DNA from 2 places in the Agrobacterium sp. K11 genome. Region 2 is predicted to be linked to the other one. Evidence: riboswitches for the same ligand, from Rfam matches in the RefSeq annotation. Region 2 holds a riboswitch; the other holds the start of a gene.
The links. Region 2 has a riboswitch for S-adenosylmethionine ahead of AC5SEO_RS07855 (O-succinylhomoserine sulfhydrylase). Riboswitches for the same ligand answer to the same signal wherever they lie in the genome.
Positions count from the first base shown of each region.

Region 1: another riboswitch for S-adenosylmethionine. It lies ahead of metA (homoserine O-acetyltransferase MetA); the one in region 2 lies ahead of AC5SEO_RS07855 (O-succinylhomoserine sulfhydrylase).

Region 1 is NZ_JCAHRB010000009.1:184,194-194,329, forward strand. Features, by position in the region: gene AC5SEO_RS17500 (ABC-F family ATP-binding cassette domain-containing protein) at 1-1,058, opposite strand, end outside; gene AC5SEO_RS17505 (thiamine diphosphokinase) at 1,063-1,716, opposite strand; SAM riboswitch at 1,807-1,883, shown strand; gene metA (homoserine O-acetyltransferase MetA) at 1,966-2,892, shown strand; gene AC5SEO_RS17515 (aldose epimerase family protein) at 2,967-3,986, shown strand; gene mtgA (monofunctional biosynthetic peptidoglycan transglycosylase) at 4,002-4,748, opposite strand; gene AC5SEO_RS17525 (polyprenyl synthetase family protein) at 4,884-5,798, shown strand; gene AC5SEO_RS17530 (YiaD family glycine zipper/OmpA-like lipoprotein) at 5,831-6,493, opposite strand; gene ispG (flavodoxin-dependent (E)-4-hydroxy-3-methylbut-2-enyl-diphosphate synthase) at 6,560-7,810, opposite strand; gene AC5SEO_RS17540 (MFS transporter) at 7,931-9,121, opposite strand; gene AC5SEO_RS17545 (DeoR/GlpR family DNA-binding transcription regulator) at 9,134-9,934, opposite strand; gene pyc (pyruvate carboxylase) at 10,079-10,136, opposite strand, start outside.
Region 2 is NZ_JCAHRB010000003.1:545,674-555,809, reverse strand. Features, by position in the region: gene pstB (phosphate ABC transporter ATP-binding protein PstB) at 1-21, shown strand, start outside; gene phoU (phosphate signaling complex protein PhoU) at 120-845, shown strand; gene phoB (phosphate regulon transcriptional regulator PhoB) at 877-1,560, shown strand; gene AC5SEO_RS07880 (GcrA family cell cycle regulator) at 1,860-2,393, opposite strand; gene AC5SEO_RS07875 (aspartate aminotransferase family protein) at 2,824-4,026, shown strand; gene argF (ornithine carbamoyltransferase) at 4,082-4,999, shown strand; gene AC5SEO_RS07865 (Hsp33 family molecular chaperone) at 5,223-6,212, shown strand; gene apaG (Co2+/Mg2+ efflux facilitator ApaG/CorD) at 6,251-6,643, opposite strand; gene AC5SEO_RS07855 (O-succinylhomoserine sulfhydrylase) at 6,880-8,064, opposite strand; SAM riboswitch at 8,107-8,185, opposite strand; gene AC5SEO_RS07850 (2'-deoxycytidine 5'-triphosphate deaminase) at 8,259-9,356, shown strand; tRNA gene AC5SEO_RS07845 (tRNA-Gly) at 9,413-9,486, shown strand; gene aqpZ (aquaporin Z) at 9,641-10,136, shown strand, end outside.

The sequences.
Region 1 (10,136 bases), on a different contig from region 2:
TTCTGGTCAAGCGTCGCGATTTCCAGATTGGTGCCGAGCTTTACCGTGCCGCTATCGGGCTGAAGCTGGCCGGTCAGCATCTTCAAAAGCGTTGTCTTGCCGGCACCGTTCGGCCCGACGAGACCGATGCAATCACCGCGATGCACCCGTAGCGAAAACGGCGCGATGATCACGCGCTCGCCGTAAGACTTGGTGATTGCGTCTGCCTCGATGACCAGTTTGCCGGATTCCCGCACCTCCGCAGCCGTCGCCTGCACGCTCCCCTGCGGTCCCTTGTGGCCGCGATAGTCCGCACGCATTGCCTGAAGCTCGCCCACGCGGCGCATGTTGCGCTTGCGTCTCGCGGTCACGCCGTAACGCATCCAGTGTTCTTCACGCTCGATGGCCTTGCCGAGCTTGTGCTGCTCCAGCTCTTCCTCTTCCAGCACCTTGTCGCGCCATTCCTCGAAATACGCAAAACCGCGATTGAGACGACGGGACTGGCCGCGATCCAGCCACACGGTCGAGGTCGAAACCTTTTCCAGAAAACGCCTGTCGTGCGAGATCAGCACCAGCGCGCTACGCGTCTGCTGCAACTCGCCTTCAAGCCATTCGATGGTGGGCAGGTCCAGATGGTTGGTCGGCTCGTCCAGCATCAGAATATCGGGTTCAGGCGCCATGACGCGGGCAAGGGCCGCACGCCGCGCTTCGCCGCCGGACAGGCTATCCGGATGTTCCTGTCCCGTCAGGCCCAGATGCTCGAGAATATAGGTAACGCGATAGGGATCGTCGCCAGGTCCCAGCCCCGCCTCGGCATAGGCCTGCACGGTGTCGTAACCGGCAAAATCCGGCGCCTGCTCCAGATAACGGATGGTGGCGGAGGGGTGACGGAAAACCTCGCCAGACTGCGCCTCGACCAGACCAGCGGCGATCTTCATCAGGGTCGACTTGCCCGAACCGTTGCGTCCGACAAGGCAGATGCGGTCGCCCGGCTCCACCTGAAGATTGGCGCCGTCGAGCAGCGGGGTTACGCCGAAGGTCAGCTTGATGTCATCGAGTTTCAAAATTGGGGGTGCCAAGGCGTCAGGCTCCGGTCAGATCATAAGGGCGGGCGAGCACGATGGCTTTTCCGCTTTTCAGCGAGAAATGCACAGGGCCGCCATTCGCGACATTGGAAATAGTGCGGGAAGAGCCGAAAGCAAGCGGGAAATCCTTGAGAGGATAACGCACATTGCCGATATCGAGCCCCACAAGGTCGGTAAACCCGGCAACGGAAAACAGCGCACCGGGTGGCAGATCAAGATCGAACGACCCTGCCAGCAGCGGGCGGGCCTCCTCTTCGCCGGAGGTCAGCGTAACGTTGAGACCACGCTCAGTAAGCGCCACCGCGTAAAGAAGGTGCTGAAGTGCGTGGTCGCTTCTCGCTCCACCAAGCGCACCGGCAAGCACCAGAGAACGCGCGCCGCGGGCAAGGGCCTCCGACACCGCAATTTCGCCATCGGTCACAGCCTTTGCAGCGGGATAGGGCTGTCGCACCACATCGGGCCAGGCGTCCAGCAGGTCCTTATCGGCGGAATCGAAATCCCCCACCCAGAGCTCGGGTGTGAGCCCGAGCGGTGCGGCATGGCGCATGCCGCCATCGGCCGCAATCACACGGCTACCCTCAACCGCCGCTTTGAGGCGGTCGGTAACGGTGACATCGCCGCCAAGCAGAATGGTGAAGCGTTCTCTATCCATGCCCTGCCTTATCGCACCTCAGGCAAAAATGGAAAGGCAGAAACCCGATGAAATCAGCCGATATTGATTTTCGTCGGCTTCGGGATTATGAAACGCCTCAGTGGTGATTTGCCGACCGGCTTGCAGCCACTTTAAAGAAGTCGCTAAAGGGTCGAGGAAAAGGGTAATTTCCTGGGACCGGCTGCGATTTCGCTGCCGGTTTTTTTGTTTTCGCAACGTTCTTTACGTCATCCGAAAAGAGAGTTCGACATGCCGATCAAGATTCCCGATACGCTTCCCGCCTTCGACACCCTCGTTCATGAGGGCGTGCGGGTCATGACAGAAACGGCGGCCATCCGGCAGGATATCCGCCCGCTCCAGATCGGGCTTCTCAATCTCATGCCGAACAAGATCAAGACGGAAGTGCAGATGGCGCGCCTCGTCGGCGCATCGCCGCTGCAGGTGGAGTTTTCGCTGATCCGCATTGGCGGCCATCGTGCCAAGAATACGCCGGAAGAGCACCTTCTGTCCTTCTATGAGACATGGGAGGAAGTGCGACACCGCAAGTTCGACGGTTTCATCATCACAGGCGCGCCCATCGAGATGCTTGATTATGAAGACGTGACCTACTGGAACGAGATGCAAAAGATTTTCGACTGGACGCAAACCAACGTCCATTCGACGCTGAACGTCTGCTGGGGCGCGATGGCCGCCATCTACCATTTCCATGGTGTGCCGAAATACGAACTGAAGGAAAAGGCTTTCGGCGTCTATCGTCACCGCAATCTCTGCCCCTCGTCGATATATCTCAACGGTTTTTCCGACGACTTTCAGGTTCCGGTCTCACGCTGGACGGAAGTGCGCCGCGCCGACATCGAAAAACACCCGGAACTCGAAATCCTGATGGAGTCAGAGGAAATGGGCGTATGTCTGGTGCATGAAAAAGAGGGCAACCGCCTCTATATGTTCAACCACGTCGAATATGATTCAACCTCGCTTTCGGATGAATATTTCCGCGATGTGAACTCGGGCGTCCCAATCAAGCTGCCGCATGATTATTTTCCGCACAATGATCCGGAGCTTGCCCCGCTCAACCGCTGGCGCAGCCATGCCCATCTGTTTTTCGGCAACTGGATCAACGAGATATATCAGACGACGCCTTATGACCTCGAAGCAATCGGCAAACTAGCGGCGTAAATTGCGGGATTGCGAATTGCCGGAAAATGACGCAACGTCCGCCGGCAATTCAAAGATATCGGGAGAATGACGCAATGAGCGACGCGGCGGCACGGGAGAATTTCGGTTTCACGGCAACCGGCGAAAAGGTTGAGCGCGTCACCATCTCGATGGGCGGGCTGACGGCCAAGGTTATCACCTGGGGCGCCGTCATTCAGGACCTGCGCCTCGATGGGCACCAGCCGCCGCTCGTTCTCGGCTTCGATACATTCGAGGACTACAAATATTCATCCTATTTCGGCGCCACACCCGGCCGCAACGCCAACCGTATCGGTGACGGAAAATTCTCGATCGACGGGCACGAATACCAGCTGGAACTGAACGAAAAAGGCGTCAGCCACCTGCATGGCGGCAGCGACGGGATGGGCAAACGTAACTGGATGCTGATGGAACACGGCGAAAGCCATGCGGTTCTGCAGATCATCGATCCCGACGGCCGCGCCGGTTATCCCGGCAATTGCACGGTGACCGCGACCTATACGATCCGCGACGGCGGCGTGCTTTCGGTGGTCTATGAAACGGTGACCGACCAACCGACCATCGCCAATATCTGCCAGCATTCCTATTTCAACCTCGACGGTGCTGATACCGCACTTGGACATGAGATCAGCATTGCCGCTGACTTTTATCTGCCAACCAACGACAAACAGATCCCGACAGGCGAAATCCGCTCTGTCGAAGGCACCGTCTTCGACCTGCGCCACCCGACGCCGATGCGGCGAACGGAGGATGGCGAGCAGGTGCTCTACGACCATAATTTCTGCCTTTCGCCCGAGCGTCGCGCCAAGCGCAAGGTTGCCCGCGCCTATTCGCCCGCCTCCGACATTGCCCTTGAGGTTCACACCACCGAACCCGGCGTGCAATTCTATTCAGCCTTCAAGCTGAATGTTCCCGTTCCAGGCCTCGATGGCCGCCATTATGGCCCCTTTGCCGGTTTTTGTCTGGAAACGCAGATATGGCCGGATGCCGTCAATCATCCCGATTTCCCCTACGCGATCCTGCGTCCCGGCGAGACCCTGCGTCAGGAAACCGACTATATTTTTAAGAAGGGTTGAGGCGGCGGGCTGGGCTCAGTCCAGCACGCATCCCACATAACCGCCCGATGCTCGGGCACGCCGTTCGATAAGGCCGGCAAGCCGTTGCAAACCACGCCCCGGCTTGCTGGCAACGCGATCGATGGGATTGGGCAGGGAAACGGCAAGCAGTGCCGCCTGGCGGGAGCTTAGCTTTGCCGCCGGTACCTTGAAATGGTGCTGTGCTGCGGCCTCGATGCCGTAAATGCCGGGTCCCCATTCCGCAACGTTGAGATAAATCTCCATCATCCGTTTTTTGGACCAGACGAAATCGGCAGCAATCGCCAGCGGCAACTCCAGCCCCTTGCGCAAGAACGAGCGGCCGTTCCAGAGGAACAGGTTCTTGGCCGTCTGCATGGGAATGGTGCTGGCGCCACGGGTGGACGCGCCTTCGAGCGCATTGTTGACCACGGACTGCATCTGGTTCCAGTCAACGCCGCCGTGGAAACAGAATTGTCCGTCCTCGGACATCATTACGGATTGCACAAGGCGCGGCGAAATATCCTCGAGCGGCACCCAGCGCCGGTCATAACCCTGAAGTGTCACCAGATCGGCAAGCATCAGCGTCGAGACCGGCCGCATGAAAGGCAGGGCATAAACCGGGATCAGCAGATAGGGCAGGATCAGCAACGCCAGCAAGGTCATGATGATACGCTTTGCCAACGTGCGAAAATCCACCTTCGGACTGCTCCGGTCTTCCGCCAGCACGGCGTAATCTGCGTCGCTTTCAGGCGTACTGCTCAATATTCGTCAAAGCCCCGCACCAATCGAAGCCTTTCATATTCCATTGCCGCCTTCAAGGCGAGTCCGGTCAAACAGTTGACCTCAGGAATCACGAAAAGGTTGCCTGACCCCGCGCGCCATGCCAAAGAGCGCGGCATGGACGCTCAGATGACGAATTTCGAAACGAAGCTGCGCGATAACGCGGCACAGACCGAATCCCTGCTTGGTCGCCTGCTTTCCGCAGAGGCGCGTGCGGATGAGATTACGCGCCCGCAAAACCTGCTCGACGCCATGCGTCATGGTGTGCTGAACGGCGGCAAACGCCTGCGGCCCTTCCTGGTCATAGAAAGCACGGCCTTGCTCGGCGGAAATGCCGAAGCAGCCCATCATGTCGGTGCCGCGCTGGAATGCCTGCATTGTTACTCGCTGGTGCACGACGATCTGCCAGCGATGGATGACGACGACCTGCGCCGCGGCCAGCCGACAGTGCACCGCAAATTCGACGAGGCGACCGCCATTCTCGCAGGCGACAGCCTGCTGACACTCGCCTTCGATATTATCGCATCGGACGAAAATCCTCTCGAGGCAGACCGCAAGGCGGCTCTCGTTCTCTCCCTTGCCCGCGCTGCAGGCATCGGCGGCATGGCGGGCGGTCAGGCGCTCGATCTGGCTGCGGAAAAGAACGCACCTGATGAGACCGGCATTATTACATTGCAGGCTATGAAAACCGGTGCGCTGCTGCGCTTCGCCTGCGAGGCAGGCGCGATCATCGCCGGCAGCGATGTTTCCGAAAGACACAGACTGCGCCTCTTCGGTGAAAAGATCGGCCTTGCCTTCCAGCTTGCCGACGATCTCCTGGATCTGACCGCCGATGCCGCCACCATGGGCAAGGCAACCGGCAAGGATGCCGCACGCGGCAAGGGAACGCTGGTGGCACTACGCGGTGAAGACTGGGCGCGCCTCAAGCTTCAGGAACAGGTGGCGGAAGCCTCCGAACTTCTGGCCCCCTACGGCGAAAAGGCCGCGATACTCATCGCGGCCGCCAGATTCATCGCCGAACGGAAAAGCTGAGCCGGTTTCCCGGCTCACCGTTTCTCAGCCAATCAGCCCTTGAGCGGCGAAATCAGCACTTCGACGCGACGGTTCTGGGCGCGGCCATCCGGCGTTGCGTTCGAAGCGATCGGCTGCGAGGGGCCGAAGCCGAGCGTCGAAATACGGCGCTGGTCGACGCCGCGTGCGCCGAGATAGTTTGCAACAGACGCCGCACGACGCTCGGAAAGCGCCTGGTTGTGCTGCTGGCTGCCGGTGGAGTCGGTATGGCCGTTGATGTCGATGAGCGTGCGGTTGAACTTGTTCAGCACGATGGCGACGGAATCGAGTGTCTGATAGAAAGGCGGGATGACCTGATCCTGATCCGTCGCGAAGGTGATGTTCGACGGCATGTTGAGAACGATGCTGTCGCCACGGCGGCTAACGGAAACGCCAGTGCCCTGAAGCTGGGCGCGAAGCTCGGATTCCTGACCATCCATGTAATTGCCGATTGCGCCACCGGCGAGTGCACCGATGCCGGCGCCGATGAGGGCTGCGTTGCGGCGACCGACCGGCGAACCGCCGACAGCCAGACCACCGAGAGCACCGACGACAGCGCCGATACCAGCGCCGCCCGCCGTGTTCGACATCTTCTGCTCACCCGTATAGGGATCGGTGGTGGTGCACGCGGAAAGATAGGTCCCGCAAAGGGCAACGATCGCGATTTTTTTGATCATGTGTTTTGATGCTCCGAAGGGTTCAGGCGGTATGACAGTGGAATTTCGGCATTTTCACGGTAGTTTTTACTCCGCCGCATCTTTCCGGCCAAAACGCTTTTCGATGTAATCGATCACAAGCGCTTCAAAATCCGCGGCGATGTTGGGACCGCGCAGGGTGAGCGCCTTCTCGCCATCGATGAAGATCGGTGCAGCGGGGCTTTCGCCGGTTCCAGGCAGTGAAATGCCGATATCGGCATGTTTGCTTTCGCCGGGGCCATTAACGATGCAGCCCATGACAGCAACATTGAGCGCTTCCACACCGGGATACTTTTCACGCCAGATCGGCATGTTCTTGCGAATGTCATTCTGGATATTCTGGGCAAGTTCCTGAAAGACGGTAGAGGTGGTGCGCCCGCAGCCGGGACATGCCGCAACCACCGGAATGAACTGGCGGAAACCCATGACCTGCAGCAATTCCTGCGCCACCTGCACCTCGCGGGTGCGGTCGCCGTTCGGCTCCGGCGTCAGCGAGACGCGGATCGTGTCGCCAATACCATGCTGCAGCACATAACCCATGGCGGCAGACGAGGCGACGATGCCCTTGGAACCCATGCCGGCTTCGGTAAGACCGAGATGCAGTGCATGGTTGGAGCGTTCCGACAGCATCGAATAAACGGCAATCAGGTCCTGTACCTGGCTGACCTTGGCAGACAGGATGATGCGGTTGCGCGGCAGGCCGATTTCTTCGGCAAGCTCTGCGGAAATCAGTGCCGACTGGACGATGGCTTCGCGGGTGACCTGACGGGCAGAGAGCGGAAAACCCTCCTCCTTGTTCTTGTCCATCAGCGTCGTCAGCAATTCCTGGTCAAGCGATCCCCAGTTCACACCGATGCGAACCGGCTTGTCATAACGGATCGCCATTTCGACGATTTCGCCGAACTGCTTGTCCTTCTTGTCCTTGAAGCCGACATTGCCGGGATTGATGCGGTATTTCGCCAGTGCTTCGGCACAGGCCGGATGATCGGCCAGAAGCTTGTGGCCGATATAGTGGAAATCGCCAATCAGCGGCACGTCCATGCCAAGGCGCAGCAGCCGTTCGCGGATTTTCGGCACAGCGGCAGCGCTCTCATCGCGATCGACGGTGATGCGCACCATTTCAGAACCGGCCTGGAAGAGTGCCGCCACCTGCTGCACGGTGGCGTCGATATCCGCCGTGTCGGTATTGGTCATGGATTGTACGACGACAGGCGCACCGCCACCCACGATGACGCCCCCTACGTCGACGGCAACGGATGCACGGCGGGGCTTTGGATCGTAATCGGCGTGTGACGTCATGGCGGTCTCTGGAGCTTGCGGCAAGGTCTGGCAATTGAGGTGAAACAAGGGGGCCTGCTTGTCAACACCCAACGCATAAGAGCTTCTACTTTACCGCAATCATGGCAAAATTCGAGACGCCTATTCCTTGCCCGCACCATCCGCATGCCGGGCGAGCCGCGAAAGTAGCAAAACCACCACATGCAACAACGGCAGAGCGAGAAATACGCTGGCGAGGCCGGTATGTTCGGCAATGAAGCCGATGGCCGAGGGTGCTACCAGAATCCCGGAATAACCCATGGTGGTGACGACCGACAGGCCGATGCCGGGTGCCAATCCCGGCATGTTCCCCGCCGCCGAAAAGGCGATCGGCACCATGTTGGAAATACCGATGCCGGCAATCGCGAAGCCGATGATCACAAACGTGGAATTTCCCGCAAGACCCGCAATCAGAAGGCCCGCAATCGACATGACCGAGCAGAACCGCAGGGTATTGACCGCGCCGAACCGGTCGCGCACCAGATCGCCGGCAAAACGCATGGCCGCCATGGTCATGGAAAAGGCCGCGAAAGCGAAACCGGACTGGGACACGGAAGCGCCGAGTTCATTGCGCAGATAAAGGGCACCCCAATCGAGGATCGCGCCTTCCGGAATCATCGAAAACAGCGCCATCAGACCGATAATCCACGGCAAGGGCGTCAGCGGCAAGCGACCTTTCGGACGCTCCTCCTCGGCATGCGGGCGATCCGCAAGAACGCGCGGCCACGCGACGACGAGCAAAACAAGGGCGATGACCGTCAACGCGATCGCATGCCCCTGCACGCCAATGGCCGTGATGAGATAGCCGCCAAGACCGGCACCGATCAGGCCGCCCAGGCTCCAGAAAGCATGGCACGACGACATGATGGCGCGGCGCATGTCACGCTCGACCGCCACCGCATTGGCGTTCATGGCGACATCCATCGCCCCTGTCAGCCCGCCGAACAGGAAAACCGCAATCACACCTGCCCAGATCGTGTCTGCCCAGGAGATGAAAAGCAGTGTCGGCAAGAAAATAGCCGCACTCGCAAGGCTGACCGTTCGCGATCCGAAACGGGCGATCTGGGAACCGGCGATCGGCATGAAAACCAGCGAGCCGACGCCGAAAACCAGAATGATCAGGCCAAGCGCACTTTCACTGAGGGATAACCGCGCCGCAAATTCCGGTATTTTGGGCGCCCACGATCCCATCATGAAACCGTTCATCAAAAACAGCAGGGATACACCGAGCCTGTGCCGCGTCAGATAGGACGAGCGCTTGACCGTCGGCGAAAATGTCGTGGGGCCGTTCATCGGTAATATCCTTCAGACTTGACCGTGAGAGAGTTGGACGGCGTCATCGCCGCCGAAATGAACTTGTACGCCTTTAGCCGACAGCGCCTCGACCAATGTGCGGTCGGCGTCATGTTCCAGCACCAGGGAAAGAGGCGGAGAAAAGTCGTGCACGTGAAACGCCGCCTTGTGGCCCAGCTTTTCCGTGGTGATGGCGGCAACAATCCGCTGGCTGGCGCTGCAGGCAAGCCGCTTGAACACGGCATCCTCGAAAATATCCGCCGACAGGCCGGTCTCAGCCGCAACACCGCAAACGCCAAGAATACACAGCTCGGGCCGCATCAGCTCGAGTTGCCGCAACGCCATGGCGTCGATGGCCGCACCGACGGCCGGATCGACCTTGCCGCCGATCATGATCAAAGCGATATCGGCGCGCCCCGTGAGTTCAGCGGCAATAGCAGGCGTATTCGTTACCACCGTCAATTTGAGACCGGCGGGGATAGCCCTTGCGATGGCCAGATTGGTGGAGCCGGCATCGATGAAGACGACCATGCCCGGCTCAAGCAGCGGAATTGCTGCGAGCGCCAACGAAGCCTTGCGATCGGCATCCTCGGTGATCCGTGTCTTCAGCGGCACCGTCTTGTTATCGGAAAGCAACGCCCCGCCATAGACGCGCAGACACTCCCCGCGCGCCGCCATATCCCGCAGATCCCGGCGGACCGTATCTTCCGAAACGCCGAAATTCTGGGCCAGATCCTGCGCAAGCACGCGGCCGCTTTGCCGCAACTGTGCAAGGATGAGCGCCTGCCGCTCGCTGACAAAATGATCGCTCATCGGGACTCATGCATAAACAGGAATAAACGTGCACAAACATGCATATTTGAGTTTTAGCGAAGGTGCAACAGCAAAACGCCCGCCGGGAGGGCGGGCGTTTATAACGAAAGACAAAATATCGGGGCTAGCGATGCCGTGTGGGCATCATTCCGCGTAGGCGATCAGCAGATCCTTTGCGTCGATCTGGTCACCCGGGCGCACG
Region 2 (10,136 bases):
ATCATGGGCCGCTTCGGCTGATCCCCGGCCGGTGCTTTATCGTAACCGTACAAGACTGGTGCCTCTGCCGTGCCCCGCTGTTGGGCACGCGCATGCAGGCCAAGCCGGAGGAATAGACCATGACACAGACAACGACCCATTCGCATATCCTGTCTGCCTATGACGACGAACTGAAGTTTCTGACGCGCCGCATCGCCGAAATGGGCGGTCTTGCCGAGCAGATGTGCGGTGACGCCGTGCGCGCACTCGTCAATTCTGATGCTGCGCTCGCGCAGAAAGTCATTTCGGACGATACCATTCTCGACCATGCTGAGCGCGAAATCGGCGACAAGGCGATTGTAACCATCGCCAAGCGTCAGCCGATGGCGGCAGACCTTCGCGAGATCATCGGCACCCTGCGTATCGCCGCCGATCTCGAACGCGTCGGCGATCTTGGCAAGAACACGGCCAAGCGCGTTATCGCTGTCGCCGGCACCGGCGTTCCGCGCAAGCTCGCCCGCGGCATCGAGCATCTGTCCGACCTGGCGCTGGTGCAGCTCAAGGAAGTCCTCGACGTCTATTCCACGCGTTCCGCCGAAAAGGCCAATGCGATCCGTGAACGCGACGAGGAAATCGATGCCATGTACACGTCGCTCTTCCGGGAGCTTCTGACCTACATGATGGAAGACCCGCGCAACATCACCACCTGCACGCATCTTCTGTTCTGCGCCAAGAACATCGAGCGTATCGGCGATCATGCGACGAATATCGCAGAGACGATCTATTACATGACCACTGGCAGCCAGCCGGAGGGCGAGCGTCCGAAGGACGACAGTTCCAACACGCTTGGTTCGGTGACCGAGTAACAGACAAGCAGAAGCTTGCGGAGTTCAGCATATGGTGCCCAAGATTGCAGTTGTGGAAGACGAGGAAGCGCTGAGCGTCCTGCTTCGTTACAATCTCGAGGCTGAGGGATACGACGTCGACACGATACCCCGTGGCGATGAGGCGGAAATCAGGCTGCAGGAGCGCATTCCGGATCTTCTCATCCTGGACTGGATGTTGCCCGGTGTCTCCGGTATCGAACTGTGCCGGCGCTTGAGAATGCGGCCGGAAACAGAACGCCTGCCCATCATCATGCTGACGGCGCGTGGCGAAGAGAGCGAACGGGTTCGCGGTCTCGCTACCGGCGCTGACGATTATGTCGTCAAGCCGTTCTCGACGCCGGAACTCATGGCCCGGGTCAAGGCCATGTTGCGCCGGGCCCGTCCGGAGGTTCTGTCGTCGGTGCTCAAATGCGGCGATATCGAACTGGACCGCGAGACCCATCGCGTTCACCGCAAAAGCCGCGAAGTGCGCCTCGGCCCGACGGAATTCCGCTTGCTGGAATTCCTGATGACGTCGCCGGGTCGGGTGTTTTCCCGCTCGCAATTGCTGGATGGCGTCTGGGGTCATGATATCTATGTCGACGAGCGTACTGTCGATGTGCATGTCGGACGTCTGCGCAAGGCCCTGAATTTCTCGCACATGCAGGATGTCATCCGCACGGTGCGTGGTGCGGGATATTCGATGGAAGCCTGAGCGATGCGGAACCAGATAGTTTCGCTGGCGAAGTAGTGCACCAAAAAATCAGGAAGCCCGAAATCTGAAACGATTTCGGGCTTTTTCAATATGAATATCCGCCAAACTCGATGCCATTGTCCGTTTTGACCGGAGGAGATCGGCGGCGCGTTGAAATCCGGATTGAAGGGTCACGCCCGATAGTAAGGGGAAAGGGTGAGGCCTGCCATCAAGCCGCCCAGAAAGCGGCTTTATTTTTGTCATAAAAAAACGGGCCCGAAGGCCCGTAATTTTTGAGTGCTGAATGCGTGCCGCAACACTCAAGCCTTGCGGCGCTCGCTCACCGGCTGGTAGGCGAGTTTCGCATGGAACTTGCAATAGGGCGAAGATTCCAGCGCTTCACAACCGCAGAAATGGAAGTCGTCCTTCAGCGGATCGCCAACCGGCCATTTGCAGGTGCGCTCGGTCAGTTCCGTCAGCGTCAGGCGACGGGAAATCGGCGTGACAACGTTCTTGGAAGGAACGTAATCGAGAACCTGCGCGGTCTCGATATCGATCTCCTCGTGCAGCGCCGTTGCCGCGTTCGAACGGGTGAGGATGCGTGCCGGTGCCGCGTTGACGCGACCTGCGAAAGTCGTCGCACGCGGGGCAGGGGCAGCGGTGCGCTTCGGCGCGGAGCGTGCCGAAGTCACTGGACCGCCAGCCTTGACGCGTCCCGGCAGATTGAGACGATGGACCTTGCCGATCACGGCATTACGGCTGACGCCGCCCAGCTGCGCTGCAATCTGGCTGGCGCTAAGGCCCTCGGACCACAATTTCTTGAGCTTTTCGACTCGTTCGTCTGTCCAGTTCATGCCGCTTCTCCGCTTGTCGCGTGTATTTTCGGCAGAATCCCTCTCCGTCTCGCGCGCATGCCGCAAGCGTGGTTTCCGCCTGATTTTCGGTGACTAGTTCCGCCGCAATGCAGTCTAGTAATTAGCGATTAACCTAGTGCCAGCCCGACTCCGTGGCAAGAGTCGCGGGAATCATCTGGAATCGATTTTCCGGTTTTCCCCAACTTGCTGGCGTATTGAGTCTGAAAGGCAACACCTTGGGGCTGGCCCGCCGCCGCATACTAGTGCTTGAGAAGCCCGGGAAACGCTGACTTTTGTTGACATCGGCAAACGAAGTGACAATAGTGCCCCTGCCGCCGCAAGGCGGCATTTTGATTTTCAGGCGAGGGATAACCCCGCAAGCCTATTGACAACAGTTTGACAGCGCATCTGCGCAAGGAGTGATACAGCCATGGCCGAAGCCGGCGCGCCATTGTTTGATACGTTTTCAAGAGCCCCCTTGCGCTTCGAGCGCGGTGAGGGTGTATGGCTGTTCACGGAAAGCGGCGAGCGATATCTGGATTTTGCGGCCGGTGTTGCTGTCAACTCGCTGGGCCACGCCCATCCTCACCTCGTTGATGCGATCAAGACGCAGGCCGAGAAGGTCTGGCACGTCTCGAACCTTTATGAAGTACCGGGACAGGAAAAACTCGCCAGGCGCCTGACGGAAGCGACTTTCGCGGACAAGGTATTCTTCACAAATTCAGGCGCGGAAGCCCTGGAATGCGCCATCAAGACCGCCCGCCGTTATCACTATACCAAGGGCCATCCGGAGAAGTTCCGCATCGTGTCCTTCGAAGGCGCTTTCCATGGCCGTACACTGGCGACGATCGCCGCGGGTGGCCAGCAGAAATACCTCGAAGGTTTCGGTCCCAAGGTCGAAGGTTTCGATCAGGTTCCGTTCGGTGATGTCGATGCCCTCAAGGCCGTCATCACGGCTGAGACTGCAGCACTTCTGATCGAGCCCATCCAGGGCGAGGGCGGCATTCGCTCGCCCAGCAAGGAATTCCTGCAAATTCTGCGCGGATTGTGCGACGAGCACGGCCTGCTGCTGATTTTCGATGAGGTCCAGACGGGTGTCGGCCGCACAGGCAAGCTGTTTGCTTATGAACATACCGGTGTTGCGCCCGATATCATGGCGGTCGCCAAGGGTATCGGTGGCGGTTTCCCGCTCGGCGCATGCCTTGCCACGGCAGATGCCGCTTCCGGCATGACGGCGGGCGTACATGGCACCACCTATGGCGGCAACCCGCTGGCCATGGCAGTCGGCAATGCCGTGCTTGACGTCGTTCTCTCCGAAGGTTTTCTCGAGAAGGTCCGTGACGTCGCGCTGGTCTTCCGGCAGGGTCTGGCCTCGCTCAAGGACCGTTATCCTGACGTGATCGACGAAATTCGCGGCGAAGGCCTGCTTCTGGGCATCAAGGCGAAGATTCCTTCGGGCGAATTGCTGCAGGCCATGCGCGCAGAGCATCTGCTTGGCGTGCCTGCGGGCGACAATGTCATCCGTCTTCTGCCGCCGCTCGTCACCACGGCGGAAGAGGCCCGTGAGGGTCTTGCACGTATCGACGCGGCTGCCGCTTCCCTGACGGTTGCGAAACAGGCAAAAAGCGCCTGAAAAAATCAAGAGCGGGCCTCTCTTCAGGGGGCTCGCAAGCATGGGACAGATTAGAATGGGTTCACCAAAACATTTTCTGGACCTCTCGGCCGTCGGGTCGGAGGATCTGCGGACAATTCTTGATGATGCGCGCACGCGCAAGATTGCCACCAAAACCGGCACGGCGGAAAAGCCGCTTGCCGGCAAGATGCTGGCAATGATTTTCGAAAAACCGTCCACACGCACCCGCGTCTCCTTCGATGTCGGCATGCGCCAACTCGGCGGTGAGACCCTTTTCCTGTCGGGCACGGAAATGCAGCTGGGCCGCGCGGAAACGATTGGCGATACGGCCAAGGTGCTGTCGCGCTATGTCGATGCCATCATGATCCGCACCACGGATCACTCGCGTCTGCTCGAGCTTGCCGAACACGCCACCGTGCCTGTTATCAATGGCCTGACGGACGACACGCATCCCTGCCAGATCATGGCGGATATATTGACGTTCGAGGAACATCGCGGCCCGGTCAAGGGCAAGACCATTGCCTGGACGGGTGACGGCAATAATGTGCTGCATTCGTTCGTGGAAGGCTCCGCCCGTTTCGGTTACCGCATGGCGATGGCAGTACCGATGGGTTCGGAACCGCACGACAAGTTCCTGAACTGGGCACGCAACAATGGCGGCGAAATCTCGCTGTACCACGATGCCGACAAGGCAGTGGCGGGCGCTGATTGCGTCGTCACCGATACCTGGGTGTCCATGAACCAGGAACACAAGGCGCGCGGCCACAATATCTTCCAGCCTTATCAGGTCAATGAAGCGCTGATGGCGAAGGCCAACAAGGAAGCGCTGTTCATGCACTGCCTGCCGGCGCACCGCGGCGAGGAAGTAACGGATGCAGTGATCGACGGGCCGCAATCGGTGGTCTTCGACGAGGCGGAAAACCGGCTCCATGCGCAGAAGTCCATTATCGCCTGGTGCATGGGCGTCATCTGACCGCTATCGGCCGGGTGCTTGAACTCGGCGATGCACATTCCCATTTGTGGGGCTTCGAAGACGCTCGTCGGCTTTTCGCTGGCGGGCCACCTCACGATTTGCACGATTTTCCCCGGAGGCAGTTTCGCTTCCCGGATCTCTGTGCGACAAGCTGAAAAAGTACATTTTAAAAGCCGGACTTTTGGACGGTAGCGGCGCAACGGCTGCGCCAAGGAGTTATGACATGGCAGATGTAACGGTTGAACTGGACAATCTCGATTTAGCTGGCGACGACAAGGTTGTGCCCTTTCAGGTCGAAGGTCTGGACGTGCGCGGTCGCGCCGTACAGGTCGGGCCGCTGTTGAATGCCATCCTCGAACGTCACGAATATCCCGAGATTGTCGCCCGCCTGCTCGCGGAAGCAACGGTTCTGACGGCGCTGATCGGCACATCCCTGAAATTTTCCGGCAAGCTGACTGTGCAGACCAAGGGCGACGGCCCGGTTGACCTTCTGGTGGCGGATTTCACCGCGCCCGAGAGCATGCGCGCTTATGCTCGTTTCGATGAGGAGCGGCTGGCGGAAGCTGTTGCTGCGGGGCAAACCTCGCCCGAACAATTGCTCGGAACCGGCATTCTGGCCTTCACCATCGATCAGGGCGTCGGCATGCAGCCTTATCAGGGCATCGTGCCGCTGGACGGTTCTTCGCTGGAAGAAATCGCCGGGGTTTATTTCCGTCAATCGGAACAGCTTCCCACCCGCGTACGCCTCGGCGTTGCCCAGTTCTTCGACCGTGACGGCGAAGGCAAGCCGCGCCATAGCTGGCGTGCAGGCGGCGTGATTGCCCAGTTCCTGCCGCAGGCGCCCGAGCGTTTGCGCATGCGCGATCTCCATGGCGGTGACGGCGACGAGGGCGATTATGAAGTGGCGGAGGACGATGCCTGGACAGAGGCAGTGTCGCTGCTGAATACGGTGGATACCGACGAGCTGACCGATCCGCAGGTGCCAGTGGAGCGTCTGCTTTACAGGCTTTTCCACGAGAGCGGCGTGCGCATCTACGATCCGCAGGTCATTTTCGACCGTTGCAGCTGTTCACGGGACAAGATCAAGGGTGTGCTGTCCGGTTTCACCGCTCAAGAGATCAAGGCGAGTGAGGAAGACGGTGCGATTGCCGTGACGTGCGAGTTCTGCTCCACGACCTATCGTTACGATGTCAGCGAGTTTGAAAACGTCTGACGAGGAGAGCCGCGCTTGTGAATGGCGCGGCTTTTTTGTCAGTTCAGCACCCGCAACAGGCCGGGTGAATCCAGTGAAAAGGCGGGGATGGTGACGTTGAACACCTCGCCTTTGTCCGTTTCCATTTCATAATGGCCAAACATAAGGCCTGACGGCGTATCCAGCGGGCAGCCGGATGAATATTCGTAACTGTCGCCGGGGTTCAGATGCGGTTTTTCGCCGACGACACCCGGCCCGTAGACCTCATCCACCTGTCCGTTCTGGTCGGTGATGTGCCAATAGCGGTTGACGAGTGTTATCGGAACATCGGAATTGTTCGAGATCACGACTTTATAGCCCCAGACGTAACGATCGTCATCCGGGTCGGACTGCTCCTCGAGATAATACGGATCGACCGTTACCTCGATATCCCTTGTCAGAGCACGATACATACGCGCCACACCTCGATATTTTCCCTGCTGCCATCATCCTACACTACAGGTTCTGGCTATCGTCAAGAAAATGAATGACTTGACGACCACGTGCATCTTCTGTTGCGCCGTTTTTTCACCGTTAGGGATAACGGTAAAGGTAAATATTGGTTGCCCGACGCGGGCTTTCACCCAGGCGGGATGCGTGCCATGGTCCGACGAGGAAGTCGGGCCATGGCGATATGTCGATTGAATTCTTAAGCTGAAACGGCCGCAAGACCCTTCGCCAGATCTTCCAGCAGATCGTCCGTATCTTCGATACCGCAGGAAAGACGCAAGGTCCCGCCGGAAATACCGAGTTCGGCACGCGCCTCGTCGGTCAGGTTCTTGTGCGTCGTGGTGCCAGGGTGGGTAATGAGGCTCTTGGCATCGCCGAGATTGTTGGAAATCTTCACGATATCAAGCGCGTTCTGCAGTGCGAATGCCGCTTCCTTGCCACCCTTCAGTTCGAAAGCCACGAGCGTCGAGCCGCCCGACATCTGCCGCGCGATGATGTCTGCCTGCGGATGGTCGGCGCGACCAGGATAGATCACTTTGGCAACCTTGCCGCTGTCGGCGAGGAAATCGGCGATCTTCGAGGCATTGGCCGTCTGCTGCTTGACACGCAGCGGCAGGGTTTCGATGCCCTTCAGCAGCGTCCAGGCATTGAACGGCGACATGGCTGGGCCGGTGTGGCGGAAATAGTCCTGCAGCTCTTCCTCAATCCACTTCTTGTCGGAAAGGATCACGCCGCCAAGGCAACGGCCCTGACCGTCAATGTGCTTCGTCGCCGAATAAACGACGATATGGGCGCCGAGTTCGAGTGGCTTCTGGAAAAGCGGTGTGGCGAAAACATTGTCGACAACCACTTTCGCGCCGATCTGGTTGGCGAGCTTCGCCACGCCGGCAATATCCACCACTTCGAGCGTCGGGTTGGTCGGGCTTTCGAGGAAAAACAGCTTGGTGTTCGGCTGGATCGCCTTTTCCCAATTGTTGAGATCGCGTCCGTCGATCAGCGTGCACTCGATACCGTATTTGGGTGCAAGCGTTTCTACCACCCAACGGCAGGAGCCAAAAAGCGCGCGGGCAGCAACGATATGGTCGCCTGCACGCAGCTGGCACATGATGGCGGCTGTCACGGCGGCCATGCCGGAGGCAAGCGCACGGGCGTCTTCCGCACCTTCCAGCAGGCACATGCGCTTTTCGAACATGTCATTGGTCGGGCTTGCATAGCGGGCATAGATGAAGCCATCCGTTTCGCCCTTGAAGCGCGCTTCGGCGGCTTCGGAGTTTTCGTAAACGAAACCCTGGGTCAGATAGATCGCTTCCGACGTTTCACCATAGGGCGAGCGTAGCGTACCACCGTGAACGAGCTGGGTTGCCGGGCGCCATTTATTGCTCATGTGATCACCTCAAAACAAAAAAACCGGTCGCAAAAGCAGACCGGTTCCTAGCACCCGGTCTTTTTAGCCACTTGTTTAACGTGGCTGCAAGCCGACCGGCCAAATCACCACGGGATAAGCTTGCCATACTGCCGTTACCGGCTTGCGTCAATGCTTTCCTTTTGGTTTTGTCGCCGTAAAAAGGAATGATGATCATGACCAGAACCACGGGCATTTTGGCGGATGGCGCGATCAGGGCGCTGTTTGCGGGCGGCAAGCTGAAAAGCGAGGCTGATCTCGATGTCGATCAGGTGCAACCCGCCAGCCTCGATCTGCGACTGGGTTCCAAAGCCTATCGCGTGCGCGCCAGTTTCATGCCCGGCCCCGGAACCCGAGTCATCGACAAGCTCAACCGCTTCAGCCTGCACGAGGTTGATCTGAGCGAGGGGGCGGTGCTGGAAACCGGTTGCGTCTACATCGTGCCCTTGATGGAGAGCCTGGAGCTGCCGGCGGATATGTCGGCTTCGGCGAATCCGAAAAGCTCGACGGGGCGTCTTGATATCTTCACCCGCGTCATGACCGACAATGCGCAGGAATTCGACAAGATACCTGCGGGCTATGCCGGCCCGCTCTATCTGGAAATCAGCCCGCGCACCTTCCCGGTCGTCGTGCGCCGTGGCTCGCGCCTCTCGCAAATCCGTTTCCGCATCGGCCACTCGTTGCTTAACGAAGCCGAGCTTCTGAAATTGCACGAGACGGAGATGCTGGTCGCCAGCGAAACCCCTAATGTGACCGGCGGCGGCATCGCGCTTTCCATCGACCTAAAGGGTTTTGGCGAAAAAGGGCTGATCGGCTATCGCGGCAAGCATCACACAGCGGTGGTAGATGTCGACAAGAAGGCTCAGCACGATGTTCTCGATTTCTGGGAACCTCTATACGCCCGCGGCCGTGCCGAACTGATCCTCGATCCGGATGAGTTCTATATTCTCGTTTCGCGTGAAGCCGTGCATGTACCGCCACTTTATGCGGCCGAAATGACACCCTTCGATCCCTTGGTGGGCGAGTTCCGCGTGCATTATGCGGGCTTCTTCGATCCAGGCTTCGGCCATGCGCAGGCGGGCGGCACGGGCAGCCGCGCCGTTCTCGAGGTGCGCAGCCACGAGGTGCCCTTCATCCTCGAACACGGCCAGATCGTCGGCCGGCTGGTTTACGAGCACATGTTGCAAAAACCTGATGGCCTCTACGGCAGCGGCCTTGGCTCCAACTATCAGGCACAGGGCCTGAAGCTCTCCAAGCATTTCCGCACGGAGTAATGATCCTGTCGGGTGCTTGACACCCGATAAGAACTGTCCGATGTCTTGTGCGCGGCGCGGGTGTAGCTCAATGGTAGAGCAGCAGCTTCCCAAGCTGAATACGAGGGTTCGATTCCCTTCACCCGCTCCATATTTTCAAGGCAATCCAAACAACTTCCTGGCCAGCCAAAAGCGCGCATGTCACCGCCATCGCTCCGGCAAACGTGCGACTATGCGATTTAGCTTGACTACAATTAAATTGCACGTAATAGTTGATGCGGTCGTAACATTATTGGGGGAGTGTTATGAGTCGCAAGCTTCTTTCGGAATTTCTTGGCACTTTCTGGCTCGTGTTCGGAGGTTGCGGCAGTGCGGTTTTTGCCGCTGCTTTTCCTGAACTCGGCATTGGCTTTCTCGGTGTCGCTTTCGCTTTCGGTCTGACGGTTTTGACCATGGCCTATGCGGTCGGGGGTATTTCGGGCGGTCATTTTAATCCGGCCGTTTCCGTCGGTCTGTCCGTTGCTGGCAAATTTTCGGCATCGAACCTCGCTCCTTACATAGTGGCGCAGGTTCTGGGGGCGATTGTCGCGGCGGGGGCGCTTTATGTCATCCTTACCGGCAAAGCCGGTGCCGATATTGGCGGTTTTGCCGCAAATGGTTACGGGGAACATTCGCCGGGTGGATATTCGCTCGTGTCGGCACTGCTGATCGAAGTCATTTTGACGGCATTTTTCCTGATCGTCATTCTGGGATCGACGCATGGCAGGGTTCCCACTGGTTTTGCGCCGATCGCCATCGGCC